Regions from separate parts of the Rahnella sp. NRRL B-41462 genome, predicted to be linked through region 2. Evidence: predicted binding sites of a transcription regulator. Region 2 holds the regulator's gene; each other region holds the start of a gene.
What was found. Region 2 encodes PurR, which represses purine synthesis genes. Its sites were predicted from a motif close to CANGCAAACGTTTGCNTG; they were not measured.

Region 1 (8,198 bases), on a different contig from region 2:
CGATGATCGGTATGGTGCAATCTCTGAACGTCTCCGTTGCCTCGGCGCTTATCCTGTACGAAGCACAGCGCCAGCGCGAAAACGCCGGTATGTATCGCCGCGACAGCAGTCTGCTGAGCGAGAAGGAACAGCAGCGACTGCTGTTTGAAGGTGGCTATCCCGTTCTGTCCAATGTGGCGAAGCGAAAGAAGCTTCCCCGCCCTTTCATTGACGATCACGGGCAAATCATTGCCGATGATGAATGGTGGTCGGCGATGCAAATGACGGTCAAAAAAAGATGAAAGGCCGCCTGCTCGACGCCATCCCGCTGACGTCGCTTTCCGGCGTCGGAGCCAGTCAGGCAGACAAGCTCGCCAAACTCGGCCTTGAAACTATTCAGGATTTACTGCTTCATCTTCCTTTACGCTATGAAGATCGTACCCGCCTTTACACCATCAATGATTTACAGCCCGGCATTTTCGCCACCATAGAAGGCGAAGTGTTGCGTAGTGATATCAGTTTTGGCCGCCGCAGAATGCTGACCTGTCAGATAAGTGACGGCACTGGCATGGCGACGTTGCGCTTCTTCAACTTTAACGCCGCGATGAAAAACAGCCTGGCAACAGGTCGCCGTGTTACCGCTTATGGTGAAATCAAACGCGGCACGATCGGTGCTGAAATCATTCATCCGGAATACCGCATTCAGGGTGAAAACAGCGAAGTCGTTCTGCAGGAATCACTGACGCCGGTTTATCCGACAACGGAAGGTATCCGCCAGGCGACCTTGCGTAAACTGACGGATCAGGCACTTGAACTGCTCGACACCGTACCTGTCGCCGAACTGTTGCCAGAGGAACTGAGTCGTTCGCTGATCCCGCTTCCTCAGGCGCTGCATTTGCTGCACCGCCCGCCGCCAGATATCCAGCTTGCAGACCTTGAAAAAGGTCATCATCCGGCTCAACGCCGCCTGATTATGGAAGAACTTCTGGCACATAATCTCAGTATGCTGGCTGTCCGCGCCGGTACGCAGAGTTATAAAGCTCTGCCGTTGCATCATGACGACCGCCTGAAAAATCAGTTCCTCGCGTCGCTTCCTTTCAGCCCGACCGGTGCGCAAGCACGGGTTGTGGCAGAAATTGAACAGGACCTGGCAAAAAGTTATCCCATGATGCGTCTGGTGCAGGGCGACGTGGGATCAGGTAAAACGCTGGTAGCCGCCCTCGCCGCACTTTGCGCTATTGCTCAGGGCCAACAGGTCGGATTAATGGCGCCGACAGAATTGCTGGCCGAACAGCATGCCAATAATTTCCGTCGGTGGTTTGAGCCACTGGGTATTCAGGTCGGCTGGCTGGCGGGCAAACAAAAGGGTAAAGCCCGGCAGGCACAGCAGGATGCGATCGCCAGCGGACAGGTGTCGATGGTGGTGGGAACGCACGCTATCTTCCAGGAACAGGTTTTGTTCTCGTCACTGTCGCTGGTCATTATCGATGAACAGCACCGTTTCGGTGTGCATCAGCGTCTGGCGTTGTGGGAAAAAGGTCTGCAACAGGGCTTCCATCCACATCAGTTGATCATGACCGCCACGCCGATCCCACGCACACTGGCAATGACGGCTTACGCTGATCTTGATACCTCTGTGATCGACGAACTCCCGCCAGGCCGCACGCCGGTGACTACTGTCGCCATTCCGGACACCCGCCGCAGTGACATTATCAGCCGTGTCAAAAGTGCCTGCGAGCAGGAAAATCGTCAGGCTTATTGGGTGTGTACGCTGATTGAAGAATCGGAAATGCTGGAAGCGCAGGCCGCTGAAGCCACATGGGAAGGCCTGAAGGAGGCACTCCCGGCGCTGAATATTGGACTGGTTCACGGTCGTATGAAAGCCCAGGAAAAGCAGGCCGTTATGCAGGCATTCAAACAGGGTGAAGTGCAGCTTCTGGTGGCAACGACTGTCATTGAAGTCGGCGTTGACGTACCGAATGCCAGCCTGATGATTATCGAAAACCCGGAGCGTTTAGGGCTGGCGCAGTTGCACCAGTTACGTGGGCGCGTTGGACGTGGTGCCGTTGCTTCTCACTGTGTACTGCTCTACAAAACGCCGCTCAGCAAAACAGCGCAGAAACGTTTGCAGGTTTTACGCGACAGCAACGATGGCTTTGTTATCGCACAGCAGGATTTGGAAATCCGCGGGCCGGGTGAACTACTGGGCACGCGCCAGACCGGCAGTGCTGAATTTAAAGTCGCTGATTTATTACGTGATCAGGCGATGATCCCGGATGTACAGCGCATTGCGCGTTATCTGCAGCAACAATTCCCTGATCATGCCAAAGCCCTGATTGAGCGCTGGCTGCCAGAAAGAGTCCGTTACACCAACGCCTGATCTCTCTTTTCGCTCATTCACTTCATCAAATCATTATTAAAAATGATGTTTTGTTTCCAACATATTCTCTTCTCTTTTCCCTATTGTGCCCCCAAAACCACTCTCCGCACTGGTTATTTGATAACCTTCACAGAGTGGGGAAAAGCCGGTAACCGGTTTCACCTCCCGTCACTACACTGATGATAATTAAGGCAACCCTGTCTGATGTCCTCAACATAAGGCCAAATCATCATGAGTATCAGCCAATCCCTCTTCACTTTTATAGAACAGAAAATCAGCCCCTTCGCCGCACGATTATCCTCACAGCGACATGTCATGGCAGTGCGTGATGGCTTCATCTCAGCAATGCCCTTTATGATTGTTGGTTCGTTTTTACTGGTTTTTGTTCACCCGCCATTTTCGCCCGAATCTTCATGGGGCTTCGCCAGAAGCTGGCTGGCGCTCTCGGCAAAATATGAAGTGCAGATCCTGACGCCGTTCAATATGACGATGGGCATTATGTCCATCTACATCTCGGCATCGATTGCCTACAATCTGGCAAGAAGTTACAAGCTAGACCCGTTCATGACCGCAATGCTGGCGCTGATGTCTTTCCTGCTGGTCGCCGCACCGCAGATTGATGAAAAGATGTCGACGACGGCGCTGGGCGGCGTGGGGATCTTTACGGCTATTCTGGTGGCGATTTATGTCACCGAACTGACGCGGTTATTGAAAAAATACAATATCGGTATCCGTTTACCCGAACAGGTACCTTCAAACATTAAGCATTCGTTTGATTTACTGATCCCGATTGTGGCCGTGGTGATTACACTTTTCCCGCTGAGCTTACTGGTCCAGTCAGGGTTTGATATGTTGCTGCCACAGGCGATTATGGCGCTGTTCGAACCCCTGATTTCTGCCGCAGACTCACTGCCTGCTGTACTTCTCGCCGTGCTGATTTGCCACCTGTTGTGGTTCGCCGGCATTCATGGCTCGGCCATTGTATCTGGCATGTTGCAGGCTTTTTGGTTAACCAATCTCGGCCTGAATCAGACAGATCTCGCTGCCGGTTTACCCATGACGCACATCATGACCGAGGCATTCTGGAATTTCCTGATCGTGATTGGCGGGTCCGGCGCGACAATGGGACTGGTCCTGCTGTTTTGTCGCAGTAAGTCAGCGCATCTGCGCACCATGGGGAAACTCAGTCTGGTGCCAAGCTGTTTCAATATCAATGAGCCGGTGATTTTTGGCACACCTATCGTCATGAATCCGGTATTTTTCATCCCCTTCCTGCTGGCACCGATGGTCAATGCCGTTATCGCCTATCTGGCCGTATCGACGGATCTGCTCCCGCATATGATTTCACTGGTCCCCTGGACATCGCCGGCACCGATCGGGGCGGCCTGGGCGATGGGCTGGGATTTCAAAGTGTCGGTTCTGGTTATCCTGCTGATGGCACTGTCGATGGTAATTTATTATCCATTCTTCAAAGTCTACGAGAAGCAGTTACTGACGCAGGAAAAAGCCGCTGAGGCCGAACAGGTGTTCACTGAGAAGGCGGACGCGGCACAATAAACCCGACGGGAAGGAATCGTCAGGCACAGAAGCGATGTTTCTGTGCCTGTTTTTTTAGCTTATAGCCGGGAATACAGGCAGCATCAGGTAGAGTTTAATCACAATCGCATTGGCGATATCGATGAAGAATGCGCCCACCATCGGCACCACCAGAAACGCCAGATGCGAAGGGCCAAACTGGTTGGTGATCGCCTGCATATTGGCAATGGCCGTCGGGGTGGCACCCAGCCCGAAACCACAGTGTCCTGCCGCCAACACCGCCGCATCGTAGTTTTTCCCCATCACGCGATAAGTCACGAAAATCGCGTAAAGCGCCATCGCGAGGGCTTGAACGATAAGAATCGCCATCATCGGCAAGGCGAGTGCCGCCATCTCCCACAACTTAAGGCTCATCAATGCCATGGCAAGGAACAGTGACAAACTGACGTTACCCAGCACGGATACCGCACGGTCGAAGACACGATAAAAACCGAGCCATGCCAGCATATTACTCAGGATCACACCAACGAAGAGCACGCAGACAAAGGTTGGGATTTCAAATGCCGAGCCTTGCAACAGACTGGCGGCATATGTCCCTGCCATCAGGCAAATCGCGATCAGGGCAATGGTTTCAACCATCACCAGTGGCGTGATCATCCTGCCAATCGACGGTTTCTCAAATGCGCTCGGATCGACCATATCCTCGGGGTTTCCGTTGGGGGTGGAAGAATGGCTGACCAGATAGCGCGCTACCGGCCCCCCAATAATACCGCCGAGCACCAGACCAAAAGTTGCGCAAGCCATCGCGACTTCCGTCGCATTTTCAAAGCCATAACGCTCGATAAACAGCTTGCTCCATGCCGCGCCGGTGCCGTGGCCACCTGAAAGGGTAATCGACCCCGCCAGCAACCCCATCAGCGGATCCAGCCCGAGCATTTTCGCCATTCCGATACCGATGGCATTTTGCAAAAGCAGTAAGCCCACGACGACAAACACCAGCATAAACAGCGATTTACCGCCTGCCCGCAGACTTGCCAGATTGGCGTTAAGACCGATCGTGGCAAAAAATGCCAGCATCAGTGGCTCTTTTAAAGACATGTCGAAACCGACTTCCCAGCCGATTATCTGGTTGGCGATCAGTAACAATAAAGCGACCAGCAAACCACCGGCAACGGGTTCAGGAATGGTGTATTTTTTGAGGAATTTGACCGACTGGACGCATTTCCGTCCTAAAAGGAGCACCAACGTGGCGGCAACCAGGGTGCCGTAGGTATCGAGTTGAATCATTGACGAACTCCATTTTAAAATAAATCCAATAAAATTATCGAGTTATAAAAACTTCACTGACATGTTTTTTCCCAGAAGCTGAATTAGAAGTCATTCAAGCTGCGTCAGGCAAGAAAAACAGGCCATAAATCCCGTCCAATCCAAAACCAGTCGAGGAATATTGCCATTAGCAAACGATTGCTTTTGTCGTTAATTTCAATAAAAATGCCCGCTTTGCCGCTTATTGGAATGCCACAGCATGAGTTCGCAAACCGCAGAACAAGAAACACAGCAACCCGATCTTTCCCGCCAGCAAAAAAGTGAACTGATTTACCGGCTCGAGGACCGCCCGCCATTACCTCAAACGTTATTCGCCGCCTGTCAGCATTTGCTGGCGATGTTTGTTGCGGTAATCACACCAGCACTACTGATTTGCCAGGCGCTGGGTTTGCCCGCGCAGGACACGCAGCACATCATCAGCATGTCGCTGTTCGCCTCCGGCCTGGCTTCTATTTTGCAGATTAAAACCTGGGGACCGGTCGGCTCGGGTTTACTCTCGATTCAGGGCACCAGCTTTAACTTTGTTGCGCCGCTGATCATGGGCGGAATGGCGCTGAAAAATGGCGGTGCGGATGTGCCGACCATGATGGCGGCGCTGTTCGGCACCCTGATGCTGGCTTCCTGCACTGAAATCATTCTTTCCCGTTTCCTGCATCTCGCACGTCGCATCATTACGCCGCTGGTTTCCGGCATCGTGGTGATGATTATCGGGCTGTCGCTGATTCAGGTCGGTCTGACGTCTATCGGCGGCGGTTATGCGGCCATGAGCGATCACACATTCGGGGCACCGAAAAATCTGCTGCTGGCTGCCGTCGTGCTGGTAGTGATTGTTCTGCTGAACCGTCAACGTAACCCTTACCTGCGTGTCGCCTCTCTGGTTATCGCCATGGCGGTGGGTTATCTGGTGGCCTGGATGACGGGCATGTTGCCAACCGTTGCGCCAGCCGCGCAAAGCAACTGGATAACATTACCAACGCCGCTGTATTACGGACTGGGTTTTGACTGGAATTTGCTGATCCCGCTGATGCTGATTTTCATGGTGACATCGCTGGAAACCATCGGTGATATTACCGCAACCTCGGACGTTTCTGAGCAACCGGTCAGCGGCCCGCTGTACATGAAGCGCATCAAAGGCGGCGTTCTGGCCAATGGCCTGAACTCGATGCTTTCTGCTGTATTTAACACCTTCCCGAATTCCTGCTTCGGGCAGAACAACGGCGTCATTCAACTGACCGGCGTTGCCAGCCGCTATGTCGGTTTTGTGGTCGCGCTGATGCTGATCATCCTCGGGCTGTTCCCGGCTGTTGCGGGATTTGTGCAGCATATTCCTGAACCGGTACTGGGCGGCGCGACCATCGTGATGTTCGGTACCATTGCCGCTTCGGGTGTGCGCATTGTTTCCCGCGAGCGTCTGAATCGCCGCGCGATTATGATCATGGCGCTTTCTCTCGCCGTCGGTATGGGTGTTTCTCAGCAGCCGCTGATCCTGCAATTCGCACCGGACTGGCTGAAAACCCTTCTCTCTTCTGGCATTGCAGCGGGCGGCATTACTGCGATTGTTCTGAATCTGGTTTTCCCTCACGAGAAGTAAAAGCAGGATGTAATCCGCGTGCAACAGCGGCAGAGGGTCTGGAACCTCTGCCGCTTTTTATTACCTCCATTTGGCTAACCTGTTGAGAAAATTCGCTGTTTGCGGCATAAACAAAGAATCTTTTTCCATTTTCCCGTTACAGGGCTCCAGACGATGAGATTTATCGGTAAAATTTTGCTGACGTTCGCCTTACTTCTGGTGCTGGCGATCGTGCTGGTGTACGTCCTATTACAAACCCGCTGGGCTGCTGGCTGGGTCAGCCGCTGGGTCAGCAATAACAGCGAGTACCGTCTCTCCGTGGAGAAACTCGACCATAACTGGTCGTCGCCGGGTCGGGTGACGTTAACCAATGTCATCTTCGGGCAGAAGAATCAGCCGGAAGTGCTGAATGCCGGTGAAGTTGATCTGGATTTAAGCTGGCGTCAGATCACCGAGCCACGTTTTTTCGATCGCGTCGTGCTGGTCAGCGGACGCCTCAATGTCAGTCCTTCGTCAATGAATTTGCCATTGCAGGCCAATACCCTGCAACTGAGTAAAATGGCGCTCACCGGCAATACCGCTGGCTTAGACATTCAGGGTCAGCAGATTAACGCCGGTATTTCGCCGTGGCAGCCAAAACCCAATCAGCTTTTAGGCGATAAAGCTGACTTCCAGCTGAGCGCCGCCAGCCTGACGGTCAACGGACTGCCGGCCGAAAATGTGCTGATTCAGGGCAACATCAATAATAAGAATCTGACGCTGAGTAATTTTGGCGGCGATCTGGCTCGCGGTCAGTTAACGGGTAAAGCGACGCAGGCCGCCGATGGCAGCTGGAACATAGAAAACCTGCGGCTGAGCAATGTGCGTCTGCAAACATCCAAACCGCTTTCTGCTTTCTTCGACGACTTCCAGACCCTGCCAAAAGTGACTATTCAGCGACTTGATCTGATCGACGCGCGTTTGCAGGGAACAGACTGGGCATTCAGCGACGTTGATTTGTCCGTGCAGGATCTGACGCTCGAAAAAGGCGACTGGCAAAGTGATGACGGCGAAATCACCCTGAATGCGACGGATATGATTGATGGAAACCTGCATATTCAGGATCCGATCATCAGCCTCGACCTTTCGCCGCAGGGCATTGCGATCAAACAAGCTACGGCGCGCTGGGAGCGCAGTTTATTGCGCACGACCGGCAACTGGCTGCGCGCCAACAAACGCCTTCAGCTTGATGAAGTGTCTGTTGCGGGGCTGGAATACACCTTGCCGGAAAACTGGAAACAACTCTGGAATCAGGCACTGCCGGATTCGCTGTCTGAAGTCTTTATCAGCCGGTTCATTGCTAACCGGAACCTGATTATTGATATCAATCCGCAGTTCCCCTTCCAGCTGACGGCACTTGATGGCCTC
Region 2 (8,198 bases):
GCTGAACGCAGGCAGATACATATCAGTGGCTAAAAAGCCCAGCATGCTCAGTCCCGCAAGATAGAGCATAAATCCAAAGGAGGGTTTCATTATCGTCTCGTTAATTTATTTATTGCAGATGATGTGATGCAGATTACATACCGGAGGCGGAGTTTAACGCTTTGATAACAGGCTTGTGAAACGCTAATATTTGCACTCTGCTATCAAAAATATTGAAGGCTGAATTATGTGGTCAGAATACGCCCTTGAAGTGGTAGATGCCGTGGCAAGAACAGGTAGTTTTAGTGCGGCAGCGCAAGATTTGCACCGTGTGCCTTCTGCTATCAGCTATACCGTCCGTCAGCTTGAGCAGTGGCTGGCCGTGCCGTTGTTTGAACGTCGCCATCGTGACGTGGTACTGACGCCTGCGGGAAAGGTTTTTGTCGATGAAGCGCGGATTCTGACAAAAAAAATGATAGCCACGCGCCGGCAGTGTCAGCAGGTGGCGAACGGCTGGCGCGGCGAATTACGTGTGGCGGTTGACCGGATTGTAAAACCCGCACGGACACGGCGTCTGGTGCTCGATTTCTACCGCCATTTTGCGGACACCGAACTCATTATTCACTCAGAAGTGTTTAATGGTGTCTGGGATGCGCTGGTTGACGGGCGGGCAGACGTGGCGATCGGTGCTACACGCGCGATACCGGTTGGCGGGGGCTTCAGTTTTCGTGACATGGGATTTATGGACTGGCATTGCGTCGTCAGCCCGCAACATCCGCTGGCTCAGTTATCCGGCGCGCTGAATGATGATGAGTTGCGGCCTTATCCTGCACTCTGTCTGGAAGACACCTCCCGGACATTGCCTAAGCGGGATACATGGACGCTTGATAACCAGCGGCGGCTGGTCGTGCCAGACTGGACCTGTGCGCTGGAATGCCTGACCGAAGGCTTATGCGTGGGTATGATGCCGGTTCATCGCGTCACGCCGTGGATAGAACAGAAAAAGTTGCAGGTGCTGACGCTGGAAAATACGTTTCCCGACAGCCCGTGTTGCCTGACGTGGGATCAAAGCAATCCGTCACCCTCGCTGGCCTGGTTGCTGGAATATATGGGCGATACAGAAACCATGAATCAGGAATGGCTGCGTGATTAGAAAAAAACGCCTGCATCTGCAGGCGTTCGATATCTGTTAACGGCGGTAATCGCGGTACGGACCATCGGCTACGGAACGGCGTTCGACCAGTTTCGGATGCACCTCAATGGTCTGAGACTCTTCACGCTTACTGACAATTCTGTCCAGCAACATGGTAAAGGCCATTTCACCCAGACGTTCTTTCGGCTGATGCACGGTTGTCAGCGCGGGGGAGAAGTAACGGGCGTTACGCACATTGTCGTAACCGATCACGGAAATATCCTGAGGAACGCGCAGGCCCAGTTCGTCTGCGGCACAGATTGCGCCCATTGCCATCACATCGCCGCCACAAAATACGGCAGTCGGGCGGTGCTTCTGCATCAGAATTTTATGCATCGCCTGATAGCCCGATTCCGGCTCGAAATCGCCCTGAACCACCCATTCGTCACGCAGCGGAATATTGGCTTCAGTCAGTGCTTTCACAAAACCCTGGAAGCGGCCACCGCCGGTATTACGTGCCAGTTGGCCCGGGATCACCCCAATATCACGATGACCGCGTTCAATCAGATAACGCCCGGCCATGTAACCCCCTTCGAAAGCATTATCAATAATGCTGTCGGTGAAGTTCTTACGCGCTTCGCCCCAGTCCATGACCACCATTGGGATCGAACGGTGCTCCTCGAGCATATTGAGCAACTCATCAGGATATTCCGCGCACATCACCAGCAAGCCATCGACGCGTTTTTGCGCCAGCATTTGCAGGTAGGCTTGTTGTTTTTCCAGATTATTATGCGAGTTACACAAAATCAGCGTATAGCCTTTGGAGAAGCAGCTGTTTTCTACGGCTTCAATCACTTCGGCAAAATAGGGCGCTTCGCTGGAGGTGGCAAGCAGACCGATCGTTTTGGTGTTATTGACCTTCAGACTGCGGGCTACAGCACTCGGCGAGTAATGTAACTCTTTGATTGCAAGGAGAACCGCTTCTTTGGTTTCTTCGGCGACGAAACGTGTTTTATTGATGACGTGCGACACGGTTGTAGTGGAAACGCCAGCGCGCTTTGCGACATCTTTAATCGTTGCCATGTAAACAATGACTCCTGAACTCACGTGTTTCAGCACGTTAGCATTATGTTAATCGTTTGCTTGCGTGGATCTCACTGCTGGCTTCTAAAAGGGCAGTGAAATCGTTGGGTGGATTCTTCAGAATGAGGCGTGAAATGCTCTCGGGTGAAATCAACCGGCACACAGGCGTGTTAACCGACAATTTTCTCTTATAATGCAGGAAAGTGGAAGTAAAATTCTCAGGGATACATTGTCATTCAGCACAAGATTTTAAATGTTAATTATGCGAAAATGCGTTGGCACACAATTAGTGTGGCTTAAAAAATGCCACAATTTGATCCGAAAGGGGGGTTTGATGGACAGCAACCTGAAATTATCGTTGATCACCACGGTATGCGCTTTGCTTATGATTATCGCTTTCAGCTTCACTGCGGTGATGAACTGATTCAGTAAGTGAACCGCTATAAAAAAGGGCGATTCCTGTTACAGGAATCGCCCTTTTCAATTTTACGCAGTGGCCGTTACCGCCGATACTCTTCCCTGCAGAAACTCTTCGTTAAATGCTATTCAATGGCTGATTAGCGAAACTTCAGACTTAACGAATTGTTTATTATCGGATCGTTTTCGGCGTCATTACCCGGCGTGCACCCACATAATGATCTTGCCAGTAATCGTCGCCGAGAGAGGTGATTTTAATGTCTTCGCCCGTTCTTGGAGACTGAATAAACTTGCCGTTCCCCACGTAAACACCAACATGGTCTGCAGCGCCGCGGTTATTGATTCTGAAGAACACCAGATCACCGCTTTCAAGTTCGCCGCGTTTGACCGGAGCCGCATCGCGCAGGTGATACATTTCATTCGCTGTGCGTGGCATTTTAATACGGATCAAATCTTTGTAGGCGTAATAGACTAAGCCGCTGCAATCAAAACCGGTATTCGGCGAGGTTCCGCCCCAGCGATATGGTTTTCCTACCTGATGCATCAGTTTGGTCATCGCCGTTTGCTGGGCATGCTGATAGCGTTTTTTATGCGTTGCACTTAGCGTAATCGGTTTGCTGTCTTCTTCGGGCTTTTTACCTTTACGGTGCCGGCCATACGCTTCTTTTTTACTGACCCTTTCCGTGCTGTTTTTCGCGAGTGAACGGGTTTTGGCGTGTTTCTCTGTTTTGCTTTCGGCCCGCGTGGTCTTCAGTGTCTTTTCTTTTTTACTTTCGGCCCGGGTCGTTTTGACACTTTTCTCCGTCGTGGTCTTTCGTTTAGCCAGTTCGGTACTTTTAACTTTCTTCTTCGAATTCTTGTCCTGAATTTTTTGTTCTGTCACTGGCGCGATTTTAGTTTTTTTACTGGTTTTCGCGGCCACCGTTTTTCGCTTTCGCCGTTCTTCAGGTGCAGCCTGATTAACATGGCTTTTACGCTGATCGGCAGAAACACGTGTCTGCGGCGATGCATGTGCCATATTCAGAAATAGCTGGGTAAAGAGCAGCACAAAAAGCGTGAACAGTAAGCGCATAGCTTCGTTACCATGAGTGGTAGGTTAAACATCAGGGATGTCAGAGTATTGCCTAAAAGAACCTGACAAAAAAGCACGAATTGACTCGATTCTAGATCATATTGTGAGAAAAAGTTAATGGCTTTTTTTATGTCGAAATAACCGCCATTTTTAGTCAAAAAAATAACCACTTTTCATGGTGTTAATATTTGAGTTAAAGAATGGAATTTTGCAAATCTGGCGTTATCGGTGAACGCCAAAAATGTTATTCTCAATGAATGTTTAAAGATGTGAGCCTGAGCGCACACATTAAAGATTGTTAAACAAAATGCCAGTATTGAGAAAGACCCCACAAAAAATGGCGTTTTTATCTGATGGCTGCCATCGTTACAATAGAAGGTATTGTGATTGCGCACCGTCTCTTTATGCTGCGCGTGAAGAGTAATGATCGTGACAGCCTGTACCGGCTTGAGGAAGCAAGAAATGACCACTCCAACAATTGAAAAAATTCAGAAGCAAGTTTCTGAAAACCCGATTCTGCTGTACATGAAAGGTTCGCCGAAACTGCCAAGCTGCGGTTTCTCCGCTCAGGCTGTTCAGGCGCTTTCAGCCTGTGGCGAGCGTTTCGCTTACGTGGATATCCTGCAGAACCCGGACATCCGTGCTGAGATGCCAAAATTTGCTAACTGGCCAACGTTCCCGCAACTGTGGGTTGACGGTGAACTGGTTGGCGGCTGCGACATCGTGGTTGAGATGTTCCAGCGCGGCGAACTGCAGCAGTTGATCAAAGAAACCGCTGAGAAATACAAATCTTCTGAAGAGAGTAATACGACAGAAGACTAACGGTTTTTCGGCCGGAAAGTAAAAAGAGCGACATGATGTCGCTCTTTTTTTGTCTTCAGTTCGGTGCAAAAGTTGTTATTGCTGATTTTCTTCCGATGCTGTTTCGTCTTCGACTTCTTCGTCTGAAAGCGCCAGAGGCCAGCCGCCTAAGCGTTTCCAGCGGTTGACCAGCTCGCAGAACAACTCGGCTGTGCGCTCGGTGTCATACAACGCAGAATGTGCCTGGCTGCTGTCAAAGACGATGCCCGCGCTGATACAGGCTTTTGCCAGCACCGTTTGCCCAAGCACCAGCCCGCTTAATGCGGCGGTATCAAACGTGGCAAAAGGGTGGAACGGATTACGTTTCAGTCCGGCACGTTCAGCCGCTGCCATCAGGAAGCTGTGATCAAAATTGGCGTTGTGCGCCACGATGATCGCGCGGTTACAGTTTTGCTCTTTCATCCCTTTACGGATGACTTTGAAAATCTCGTGCAGGGCTTCATATTCACTGACTGCACCGCGTAACGGATTGGTCGGATCGATACCGTTAAACGCCAGGGCTTCCGGCACCAGTATCGCGCCTTCAAAGGGCTCGACGTGGAAATGCACGGTCTCATCGCTTTGCAGCCAGCCGTCCTCATCCATCTTCAGGGTGATGGCTGCAATTTCCAGCAGCGCATCGGTTTTGGCATTAAATCCGGCGGTTTCTACGTCGATAACCACGGGATAAAAACCACGAAAACGGCCTCTCAGGGCGTTAATGTCACTATTCTCGGCCATTAGTTTCTTATCTTCATCGAATTCAGCACGCATTATGGCAAATTTTGCCGCCACTTGCAGGGTTGTGGCAAAAATGGGTCAATAAAAAAGGGCGCGATTGCGCCCCTGTCAGTGTTCGGGGAAGATTAATTCCCCAGCCCCTGACCTGCGTGTTTGGATTCGATCAGCTCGATTTTATAGCCGTCCGGATCTTCTACAAACGCGATAATGGTAGATCCGCCTTTGACCGGGCCGGCTTCACGGGTCACTTTCCCGCCTGCATTACGGATGTCATCACAGGTTTGCGCGACGTTATCAACGCCCAATGCGATATGACCGTAAGCCGTGCCGATGTCATAGCTGTCGACGCCCCAGTTATAGGTCAGTTCGATCACTGCACCTTCACTTTCTTCGGTATAACCGACGAAAGCCAGAGAGTATTTATATTCAGTGTTTTCGCTGGTACGCAGCAAACGCATACCTAAAACATCGGTATAGAAGCTGATAGCACGTTGCAGATCGCCAACGCGAAGCATGGTGTGGAGTAAACGCATAGGTTCCTCTTTATTTGCAGGATGAGAGTTAACGGGTCAAGCCTAACTGATAGCCGCCGTTTTGTCTGTATTACGGCGACGGCTTGTTGAATGACTGACCAAAAAAAACAGCAGAAGGAGGGCCTCTTCTGCTGCAAGAAGTGAATCACTCTTTTTAATTATTACAGTGTCGGATAATCGGTATAGCCTTGCGCACCGCCGCCGTAGAAAGTTTCCGGTTTGGGTTCGTTGAGAGGCGCATGAGATTTCAGGCGCTCAACCAGATCAGGGTTCGCGATATAGCTGCGGCCAAATGCCACGGCATCGATATAACCTTTTTCGATCAGTTCTTCGCCTTTTTCTGCGGTGTAAGCACCAGCCCCCACAATCACACCCTGATAATGCGCACGGATCACCGCCCGGAATTCTGTGGAGTAAGGTTTGCCGCCAGCCCAGTCCGGTTCGGAGATATGCAGGTAAGCGAGTTTGCGCTTGTTCAGTTCATCGAGCAGGTAGATAGCCGCCTGTTCCTGATCTTCGCCGTTATCCAGCCCGTTGAAGGGACCCATCGGCGAAATGCGGATGCCCACACGTTCAGCGCCAATAGCCCCGATGGCAGCATCAACCACTTCCAGCGTCAGACGGGTACGGTTTTCAATGCTGCCGCCGTATTCATCTTCACGCAGGTTGGACGCCGGAGACATAAACTGATGCAGCAGATAGCCGTGCGCGGCATGCAGTTCGATGTAATCGAAACCAGCTTCGGCGGAGCAGGCGGCAGCATGACGGAAATCATTCACGATCCCCGGAATTTCGCTGAGCGCTAAGCGCGCGGTGTCGGGCAATCGACACGAATGGCGTGACCTTGCTCATCACGCAAGCTGGTCCGCGTGTTCGGGTTGACGGCCGAAGGCGCGACCGGTGTCTGGTTGTCAGGCTGAACGCTGTTATGCGAGATACGTCCGGTGTGCCACAGCTGAACCGCAATGCGCCCGTCTTTCTGATGTACGCCGTCCACGATTTTTTTCCATGCAGCGACTTGTTCCGGCGTATGCAGGCCAGGTGCGCCGGCATACCCTTTCGCCTGGAATGAAACCTGAGTGGCTTCAGTAATGATCAGGCCAGAACTGTGGCGCTGTGCGTAATATTCGCCCATGAGCGGTGTAGGGATGTCACCCGGTTCGATGCTGCGCAGACGGGTAAGCGGTGCCATAAAGACACGGTTAGACAACGTGTTTTTACCGACAACAATGGGGGTGAAAAGCTTGGTCATTTCAATAACTCCGACGTTAATGGACTGATCGGTAAGACGTTCATGGATAACTTTCACGTCAAACGACCCTTTCTTAATGCCACCTTTCTATCGCATCTGACCTGTTTGTGACTACGCGCACGGTGCTTTTTCACCAAACGCATCCTGATTTCAGGTTTGCATCCATACTTTAAGGGCAAAAAAGATTGAAAAAGAGCCGGCGGGTGCCGGCTGAGGTGAGGGCAAACCTCTGTTTTCTTGGTGAGGGCTTGCGAAACAGTAGGGCCATTTTCCGACAGGTGAAAACGGCTAAACGGACGGTAGCAGATCTGTGTTGCAGATATTTGAAGAATGAAACACAAGACGTAAATTACCTTGCGGGATAGCAGGAAAGCGTCTTGAATAAATGTTCACCATGATTTGCGGAGGGTGTGTGGCTCAGCAGCTCGAATTTTTTGACATCCCCAGTCCATGCCGTGGCATTTGTCAGGCTGATGAACGCGGTTATTGCCGTGGCTGCCTGCGCAGCCGCGAGGAGCGTTTCGGCTGGATAAAAATGACTGACACAGAAAAACGCCATGTGCTGCGGTTATGTCAGCAACGCCTGCTGCGCCAGCAACGTGCAGGAAAACAGCCGGACGAACCCTTGCCGCAGCAACCGGAGTTGTTCTGATTTCACCTGTCGTTTACCGCCATCGTGACGGCGGTCCGCTTCCTGACAATTCTTGCTCGTCGCATCAATACAGCACCACGGGCGTTGTGTATTCTGTGGGTCGAAAATCGAAAATATAAGGGATTCACAATGGAAGCACACACCCCGATTTCTCCGCAAGGGCCGGTATTTTCAACGCTGATTTGTGGTTACTGGCGGCTGATGGAATGGAACATGACGCCGCAACAGGTTCTGGCGTTCATGGAACAGCACATTGAAATGGGCATTACGACAGTCGATCATGCAGATATTTATGGCGGCTATCAGTGTGAAGCGGCATTTGGTGAGGCGTTGCGTCTTAACCCCTCTTTGCGCGAAAAAATGCAACTGGTCAGTAAATGCGGCATCGCCACCACGGCAGATCCCGACAACAAAATCGGTCATTACATTACGGATACGCAGTACATTGTGGATCGTGCGGAGCAATCACTGCGCAATCTGCGTACCGATTATCTGGA
Region 3 (8,198 bases), on a different contig from region 2:
CTGCATGAGCTGAAAGCGCCGGTCGGGATGATTCTTCCCGTGCAGAACGGAACGTATGAAGTTCAGGCAGGATCAATGCAGGGCGCCGTGGGCAAACAGCTCGACATCCGTCCACCATCCCAGCCACTGGCGCTGCTGAGCGGTTCCCAGACGCAATTCTCTGGCAACAGCAGCACCGTGTTGCTGGAAAATACCGCGCAGAACCGTGATCTGTGGAATAACGTCGTGAAAGCGGTTGAGCAAAATAATTTCAAAATTGCCAACCGTGATGATGCTAACCAGACACTGACCACCGATTTCGTTGACTGGAATCGTGCGGATGAAGACTTCCAGTATCAGGGGCGTTATCAGATCAGCGTGAAACAGCAGAGTTACCAGTTAGCACTGACGGTGAAAACGCTTGAGCTGAAACAACAGGATAAACCTGTGACCTCTTCTGCTGAAATCCAGCGTTACAACAGCCAGATGATGAACGCCATCACGGCGAACCTGGATAAAGTGCAGCAGGATACTCAGGCACGCCTCGACAACCGTCGTGTTGGTGAGATTGATGTTCAGAGCGGTGCAGATGATACCGGCCTGCCGGTGCTGATTGTTCGTGAGAGCTACGGTGTTGTGTGGGATCGCCTGCCAAATGCCCTGACAAAAGTCGGCATGAAAGTGACCGACAGCAGCCGTCCGCAAGGCACATTGTCTGTGACCTACAAACCGCTGAATGACGATGCGTGGCAGACACTGGGTGCGAAAGATCCGGGGCTGACTTCCGGTGATTACAAACTTCAGGTTGGCGACCTCGACAACCGTAGTAGTTTGCAGTTCCTTGATCCAAAAGGACATGCTCTCAGCCAGTCGCAGAACGATGCGATGGTGGCGGTCATGCAGGCCGCGTTTAGCCAGAGTAACGCAAAATAATACCAAGGGGCTCCGGCCCCTTTTTACATCTGTTTTTTCCACTGGAGTAAGTAAAGATGCAAAAGTTAGCTGAGTTGTATCGCGGCAAGGCGAAAACCGTCTACACCACCGAAAACCCGGACCTTCTGGTACTGGAGTTCCGTAACGATACGTCAGCACTGGATGGTCAGCGTATTGAGCAGTTCGACCGTAAAGGCATGGTTAACAATAAATTTAACCATTTCATCATGGCTAAGCTGGAAGAAGCCGGTATTCCTACTCAAATGGAACGCCTGCTGTCTGACACCGAAGTGCTGGTGAAAAAACTGGATATGGTCCCGGTTGAATGCGTGATCCGTAACCGTGCTGCTGGTTCGCTGGTAAAACGTCTGGGCATTGAAGAAGGTCTGGAACTGAACCCACCGTTGTTCGATTTGTTCCTCAAAAATGACGCCATGCACGACCCGATGATCAACGAATCGTATTGCAAGACGTTTGGCTGGGTGAACGAAGAAAACCTCGCGCGCATGAAAGAGCTGAGCTACAAAGCCAACGACGTGCTGAGCAAACTGTTTGATGATGCCGGTCTGATCCTGGTCGACTTCAAACTGGAATTCGGTCTGTTCAACGGGGAAGTGGTGCTCGGTGATGAGTTCTCTCCTGACGGCAGCCGCCTGTGGGATAAAGAAACCCTGAACAAAATGGACAAAGACCGTTACCGCCAGAGCCTGGGTGGCCTGATCGAAGCTTACGAAGAAGTCGCTCACCGTATCGGTGTGAAACTGGACTAAGCTGCACGTTATTTTTTTAGCCAGACTACGCAATCGTTTACGCGGTATGCACTAAACGGGTGATGGCCTCCGTCACCCGTTCTCTTTCCTGCATTTAATTTTCTTGTTTTAACACTGATTCCTTTCATTTAATTCCTCCGCCACTAAACTTACGTCCTTTCGCAGATGGTATTAACTGCGTGTGCTGGCTAGTCTTAAAAAAACAGGTTGGAGGTATCTATGCGTTGGCAAGGGCGTCGCGAAAGCGACAATGTAGAAGACAGACGCGGACAGGGATCTAACGGCGGCGGTTTAGGCGGCGGAGGAATGCGCCTGCCGATCCGTGGCAAAAGCGGTATCGTGATCATCATCGTGGTGCTGGTGGCCGGGTATTACGGTATCGACCTCACTCCGCTGATTGACGGCGGTCAGTCCGGCGGCATGCAGCAAACACAGTCACAATCCATCAGCCCGAAAGATGACGAGCAGGCAAAATTCACCTCGGTGATCCTCGCTTCGACGGAAGACACCTGGAAAGAGATTTTCCAGCGGCAGGGCATGACTTATCGTGAACCCAAACTGGTGATGTATCGCGGCGCGACCCGCACCGGTTGTGGCACCGGCCAGTCAGTGATGGGGCCGTTCTATTGTCCGGCGGACAGCACGGTGTATATCGATCTGTCGTTCTATCAGGAATTGCAGAACAAACTCGGCGCGGGCGGTGATTTTGCGCAGGGCTATGTGGTGGCGCACGAAGTCGGCCACCATGTGCAGAATTTGCTGGGCACCGAACGCAAGGTTCGCGAGATGCAGCAGGGCGCGTCGCAGACTGTGGTAAATCAGTTGTCGGTGAAAATGGAATTACAGGCTGACTGTTACGCCGGTGTCTGGGGGCACGCGATGCAGCAGCAAAATGTTCTCGAAGAGGGCGATCTGAAAGAAGCGCTGGATGCCGCGCAGGCCATCGGCGATGACCGGTTGCAACAGCAAAGTCAGGGGCGCGTGGTGCCGGACAGCTTCACTCACGGTACTTCCCAGCAGCGTTATACCTGGTTCAAACGCGGCTTCGATACCGGTAATCCGGATCAGTGTAATACCTTTGCCAGCCGCTGATTAAGTGGCAGGAAGCGCTGGTCTGCTGCTAAAAACTGTTCAATAATCAATGACCGATCCAGAGAGGCTCCCCGGGCCTCTCTTTCATTTTCATGTTGAACCGCTGGGAATGCCATGGCTTTTCTCGATCCAACCCTATTGATCTTACTTGTTTTCGCTGGTCTGGGCATTATCAGCCACAACAGCGCCGTCACCATCGCAATGTTCTTCCTCCTCACGGTGCGTATTACGCCACTGAACAGTTTTTTTCCGTGGATAGAAAAATACGGCCTGACTATCGGCATTATTATTCTGACCATTGGCGTGATGGCGCCGATTGCCAGCGGAAAAATCAGCGCCAGCACCATGGTGCATTCTTTCCTCCACTGGAAATCTATTGTCGCCATTCTGGTGGGTGTGCTGGTGTCGTGGCTTGGCGGACGTGGCCTGACGCTGATGGGTACGCAGCCGCATCTGGTGGCTGGCCTGTTAGTCGGCACCGTGCTGGGCGTGGCGTTGTTTAAAGGCGTACCGGTCGGGCCGCTGATTGCTGCCGGTCTGTTATCGATGATTGTCGGGAAAACCTGACATGTCTGCGACGTTGCTACAGCAGCAGATGCAGCGGCTGGGTGTCCGGCGTTTGCTGGTGTTCAGTGGCGGGACGCAGTGGTGTGAACAACAGGCTGTTCTGTTCGCTGCCCAAAGTGCCGGTGACTGGCTGTGGCTGAGTGATTCACCGCCTGATGGCGTCACATCCTGCCCGCCTTCAGTTGCGCAGACGTTGCTCGGACAGGACATTTTTCACGGTGTGTTTGATGCGCGTTATGGCCTCAATGCCGAGGCGCTGGCGGTATTTTCCGGCACATTGAAAGCCGGAAGCTGGCTGATTCTGCTAATACCGGAATGGAACGCCTGGTCTGACACGCCGGACGCGGACAGCCTGCGCTGGAGCGAACAACCGCAGGCGATCCCGACGCCGCGTTTCATCCGCCGTTTCCGATCTTTGCTCGAACAAGATCGCAACATTACGGTTTGCCGGCAGGATCAGCCTTTTGATATCCCCCCGCTGCCAGCAGCACCCGACTGGCTGCCACCCGACGGTCAGCCCACCGCTGAACAATCGCAGATTTTACAACAACTGATGCAGGCTCAGTCCGGCGTATGGGTGCTGACGGCTGCCCGTGGCCGTGGCAAATCGACGCTGGCGGGAATGCTTGCCAGACAGTGGCCGGGCACCTGTTGGGTAACCGCACCGGCGAAAGCCTCAGCCAGCCAGATTCTCAATCATCAAACAGAGTCTGCCCGCTTTATCGCGCCGGATGCGTTGCTTTCATTATGCCGCGAAGGCGCGGTAACGGACATTGACTGGCTGATTATCGACGAAGCGGCGGCAATTCCGACGCCGATGCTTTCGGAAATTATCGCGGCTTTTCCGCGTGTGTTACTGACCACTACGGTTCAGGGATATGAAGGCACCGGACGCGGGTTCTTACTTAAATTCTGTGCATCCCTGCCGCGGTGGCATGACCTGCGTCTGAATTCCCCGGTCCGCTGGTCATCATCCGACACGCTTGAGCCGTTTATCAGTCAGTTATTGTTGTTTGACGAGCATTTGCCTGTAGCAGAACAGACGGGCGGCACATCAGAAATTTTCTCCATTGATGCCGACGACTGGCTGAGTGAACCGGCGCTGTTAGAGGAATTCTACGGCCTGCTGACCAGCGCGCACTACCGCACGTCGCCGCTGGATCTGCGGCGTTTGCTGGATGCGCCGGGCATGACATTCAGTGCGTCACGACAGAAAAACACCCTGACCGGCGCATTATGGCTGGTGGATGAAGGCGGGCTGAGTGCTGAACTGGCGCAGGAAGTCTGGGCGGGCAGGCGACGTCCGCGCGGTAATCTGGTGGCGCAGTCTCTCGCCGCGCACGCGGGTTTCCCCGAGGCTGCCGTTATGCGTTCACGGCGTGTCAGCCGGATTGCGGTACATCCCGCGTTTCGCCGTCGGGGTATTGCCCGTGATTTGTTAGCAGCGCAAAAACAGCAGGCGGGGCTGGATTTCCTGTCGGTGAGTTTTGGCTACACGTCAGATCTGGCGTCATTATGGCAACAGGCCGGATTCCGGCTGGTGCGCGTCAGTATGCAGAAAGAAGCCAGTAGCGGCTGTTATGCCGCGATGGCGATATTACCGCTGAGCGCGGCGGGGCAGGCACTGGCGGACAGAGCCGTGCATCAGCTTGACCGTGACTGGCGCTGGCTGGCGCCTCAGATGGATTTAACCCTGCCGCTCGATACCACTGCGGATACGCAACCCGATGATGCCGACTGGCGCGAACTGAACGGATTTGCGTTCGCCCATCGTCCGCTGGAAAGCAGTTTACCGGCGCTCAGTCGCGTGCTGTTGCACAGCACTTTGCCACTGACGGCGTTGCGTGCGCATCTGCAACAGGGGCAAAGTGTCGCGCAAGTCGTCATGTCGCTGAAGCTTTCCGGCCGTAAAGCGCTGGTTTCGCGCTGGCGTGAGGAGACACGACAGGCGCTGAAAGCCGCGGGAATGGCTGAATAAATCAGCGGTTTCATTGCAAAAAATGGAAAGACTCGTTCAATAAAACCCGATTTCACTGACCGGCGGGCGGCGTATAGTGAACTCATTAAATGACAACGGGAGAGAGCAATGAGCTCAGAACAAATTATCGTCCAGCAGCCGGAAGAAATCGCTAACCAGCTGATTTTATTATTTCATGGCGTGGGTGATAACCCGATTTCTATGGGCGAAATCGGTAAGTTTTTCGCTGTTTCATTCCCGCAGGCGCAGGTGATAAGCGTCGGCAGCCCGGATATTTGTGATTTTGGCCGGGGCTTCCAGTGGTTTTCCGTGCAGGGCGTGACCGAACAAAACCGTCAGCCGCGAGTGGATGCCGCAATGCCAGCTTTTGTGCAGATTGTCCGTGACTGGCAGCAAAAAACCGGCGTTACGCCGGAACACACCACATTAGTCGGCTTTTCGCAGGGCACCATCATGACGCTGGAATCGACGAAAGTGGAAGAGCATCTGGCGTCGCGCATTATCGCGTTCAGCGGGCGTTTTTCAACGCTTCCGGAAAAACCGATTGCCGCCGGTACGGTGGTGCATTTCATTCATGGCGAACAGGATCCGGTGATTAATCCGTTCCAGTCGAAAAGTGCGGCAGAACGTCTGAAATCATTGGGCTGTGAATGTACGCTCAATCTTCAGCCAGGTATGGGACACGGGCTGGATTCGCACATGATTAATACGGCGATAGCGCATTTGCAAAATTACGAACCGAAGTCGCATCAGCACTGATTTTATTGCCACTTTTATTGAAAAACGCCCCCGGCTGCATCACAACCGGGGGCGTTTTTTTAATGTCTGACTGAGGCGATTATTTGCGGTTTTTACGCATAAAATCATCCATGAAGTTCGTCAGCTTTTCTGCCGCTGGCAGTGACAGGGCGTTGTAGATAGAGGCACGGATGCCGCCAATCGCACGGTGCCCTGCCAGACCTGAGAAGCCAGCTTCCTGGCTTTCGGCCAGGAATTTCTTCTCCAGATCCGCATCCGGCAACTTAAACGCAACGTTCATGTGTGAACGGTCGGCTTTGCTGCTCCAGCCATTGTAGAAACCGTCGCTGTTGTCGAGCATTGCATACAACAGTTCTGCTTTATGGCGGTTGGTTTGTTCCATATTTTCCAGACCGCCGACGTCGTTAAGCAGCCAGCGGGTGACCAGCAGCACCACATAAATCGCAAATACCGGCGGCGTATTGAGGTTGGAATGAGATTCCACCTGGCGGCGGTAATTCAGGAATGATGGCAATTCGTCAGATGACGCTTTCACCACGGTATCGTGCACCAGCACGATAGTGACGCCCGCCGGGCCGATGTTTTTCTGCGCATGAGCGTAGATGACCGAAAACTTATTGGCATCGCACGGTTTGGACAGGAAATCGGAAGACATATCGCAGACGCGCGGTACGTCGTCGCGGCCTAAAACGCGCTGAAACTGTAACCCTTCCACTGTTTCGTTCGAGACATAATGCAGATAGGGCGCATCAGGCGAGAATGCCAGTTCTTCGTCAGAGGGCAGACGGTTGAATCCGCACGATTCGCCGCTCCACAGCACTTTTACCGGCCCTTCGCGACGCGCTTCGGTCACGACTTTACTGCTCCAGTAACCGGTATCCAGATATTCTGCCGCCTGCTTCTGACCGCGCAACAGCGTCATCGGCACCATCGAAAACTGCTGCGTTGCGCCACCCTGCAGGAACAGGATATGGAAATCTTTCGACAAGCCGAGCAGGGTGCGGATGTTGTTTTCGGTTTCCTGCACAATGGCGGCAAACCAGTCTGAACGGTGGCTGATACCGAGGATCGACAGGCCGACTTCCGGCACTTCTTTTATCGCGGCTTCAACCTGAGTGAGAACGGTTTCCGGCAATGCGCCAGGGCCACCGGAGAAGTTCAGGGCGTTACGTGAAATCATGTTTATTCTTGTCCTTTAAACGCATCAGCAGAGGTGTCGGTGTGCGCAAAGGCACGGGATAACAGCAACTCGCGGCATGCTGTTTTAACTTTATTCATGTGGATTTTTTTGTGCGGGAACATCACTTCCAGATCCATTGCGTGCACCACCATCGCCGGATCAATTTCAAACACCAGCAATTCGCCGTCCGGTGTTTCGCTGCAATCGATGCCGAGATAGTCGAGCTGCGTGGTGTCATAAATCGCTTTCAGCGCCTGCTGGTGGCGGGTGGCAAATTCGTAGAAGTTGTTCAGGAATGCGGCTTCTTCTTCACGCTTTTGGATATCTTCGTACATAAAAGCGTTAACGTAATGCACCATCCAGTGGGATGAAATCGCCATATGACAGGCATACGGCACGCCGTCGATCAACGAAATGCGGTACTTACGGAACTGACCGTCTTCATTGCTGTAATCAATAAACTGCGACAGGAAATAATCTTCAACCTGCACGCGGGTCAGATAATCAGCCAGTTCTTCCTGACCGGTGATTTTTTCCAGACCGTGACCACCGTGCGAACCCGCAGGGCGCAGGATCACCGGATAACTGCTGTCAGGCAGCGCAGCGTGCAGCGTGGTTTCTCCGGCAGCGACGGCAGATAACGCCGCAAACGTCATCGCATGCGCCTGGGCAATGGCTAAACCCGGTTGGTTTTGCAACAGGCGGCTGGCGGTTTGGCGTTCAGAACTCGGGATATGCTGTGGCGCATTGATCACCGGCACCGGCCAATGTTCCGTGACATCTTCCAGTTGCTGCAACAGGAACAGATTTTCGGTAGTGGCGCTGATGCCGACCATCAGTAAATCATGTTCAGGGATCGGGGCTTCAAAAGGGGCTTCGGGCGTGATGTAGTAATAAATCAGCTCGATGTCGCTGTTTTCCAGCAGGCAATCCAGCGGCA

Region 1: the regulator PurR is predicted to act here: its motif matches at 5,349-5,366, upstream of UC14_RS05475 (NCS2 family protein).
Region 3: the regulator PurR is predicted to act here: its motif matches at 1,709-1,726, upstream of UC14_RS08110 (neutral zinc metallopeptidase).

Annotation. Positions count from the first base shown of each region.
Region 1 covers NZ_JYDF01000015.1:49,497-57,694, forward strand. The annotation lists gene trmH (tRNA (guanosine(18)-2'-O)-methyltransferase TrmH) at 1-281, shown strand, start outside; gene recG (ATP-dependent DNA helicase RecG) at 278-2,359, shown strand; gene UC14_RS05465 (PTS cellobiose transporter subunit IIC) at 2,591-3,916, shown strand; gene gltS (sodium/glutamate symporter) at 3,971-5,182, opposite strand; gene UC14_RS05475 (NCS2 family protein) at 5,421-6,812, shown strand; gene UC14_RS05480 (AsmA family protein) at 6,966-8,198, shown strand, end outside.
Region 2 covers NZ_JYDF01000005.1:65,375-73,572, forward strand. The annotation lists gene punC (purine nucleoside transporter PunC) at 1-90, opposite strand, end outside; gene punR (DNA-binding transcriptional activator PunR) at 227-1,132, shown strand; gene purR (HTH-type transcriptional repressor PurR) at 1,169-2,194, opposite strand; gene UC14_RS27260 (YnhF family membrane protein) at 2,529-2,618, shown strand; gene UC14_RS01720 (C40 family peptidase) at 2,784-3,683, opposite strand; gene UC14_RS27265 (hypothetical protein) at 4,037-4,165, shown strand; gene UC14_RS01725 (Grx4 family monothiol glutaredoxin) at 4,146-4,505, shown strand; gene rnt (ribonuclease T) at 4,581-5,297, opposite strand; gene gloA (lactoylglutathione lyase) at 5,390-5,797, opposite strand; partial or broken gene UC14_RS01740 (alkene reductase) at 5,959-7,055, opposite strand; gene UC14_RS01745 (DUF1289 domain-containing protein) at 7,462-7,701, shown strand; gene UC14_RS01750 (aldo/keto reductase family oxidoreductase) at 7,831-8,198, shown strand, end outside.
Region 3 covers NZ_JYDF01000028.1:17,143-25,340, reverse strand. The annotation lists gene bamC (outer membrane protein assembly factor BamC) at 1-912, shown strand, start outside; gene purC (phosphoribosylaminoimidazolesuccinocarboxamide synthase) at 969-1,682, shown strand; gene UC14_RS08110 (neutral zinc metallopeptidase) at 1,902-2,774, shown strand; gene UC14_RS08105 (DUF441 domain-containing protein) at 2,889-3,341, shown strand; gene UC14_RS08100 (tRNA(Met) cytidine acetyltransferase TmcA) at 3,343-5,319, shown strand; gene ypfH (esterase) at 5,428-6,078, shown strand; gene UC14_RS08090 (phosphoserine transaminase) at 6,158-7,258, opposite strand; gene UC14_RS08085 (RimK family alpha-L-glutamate ligase) at 7,261-8,198, opposite strand, start outside.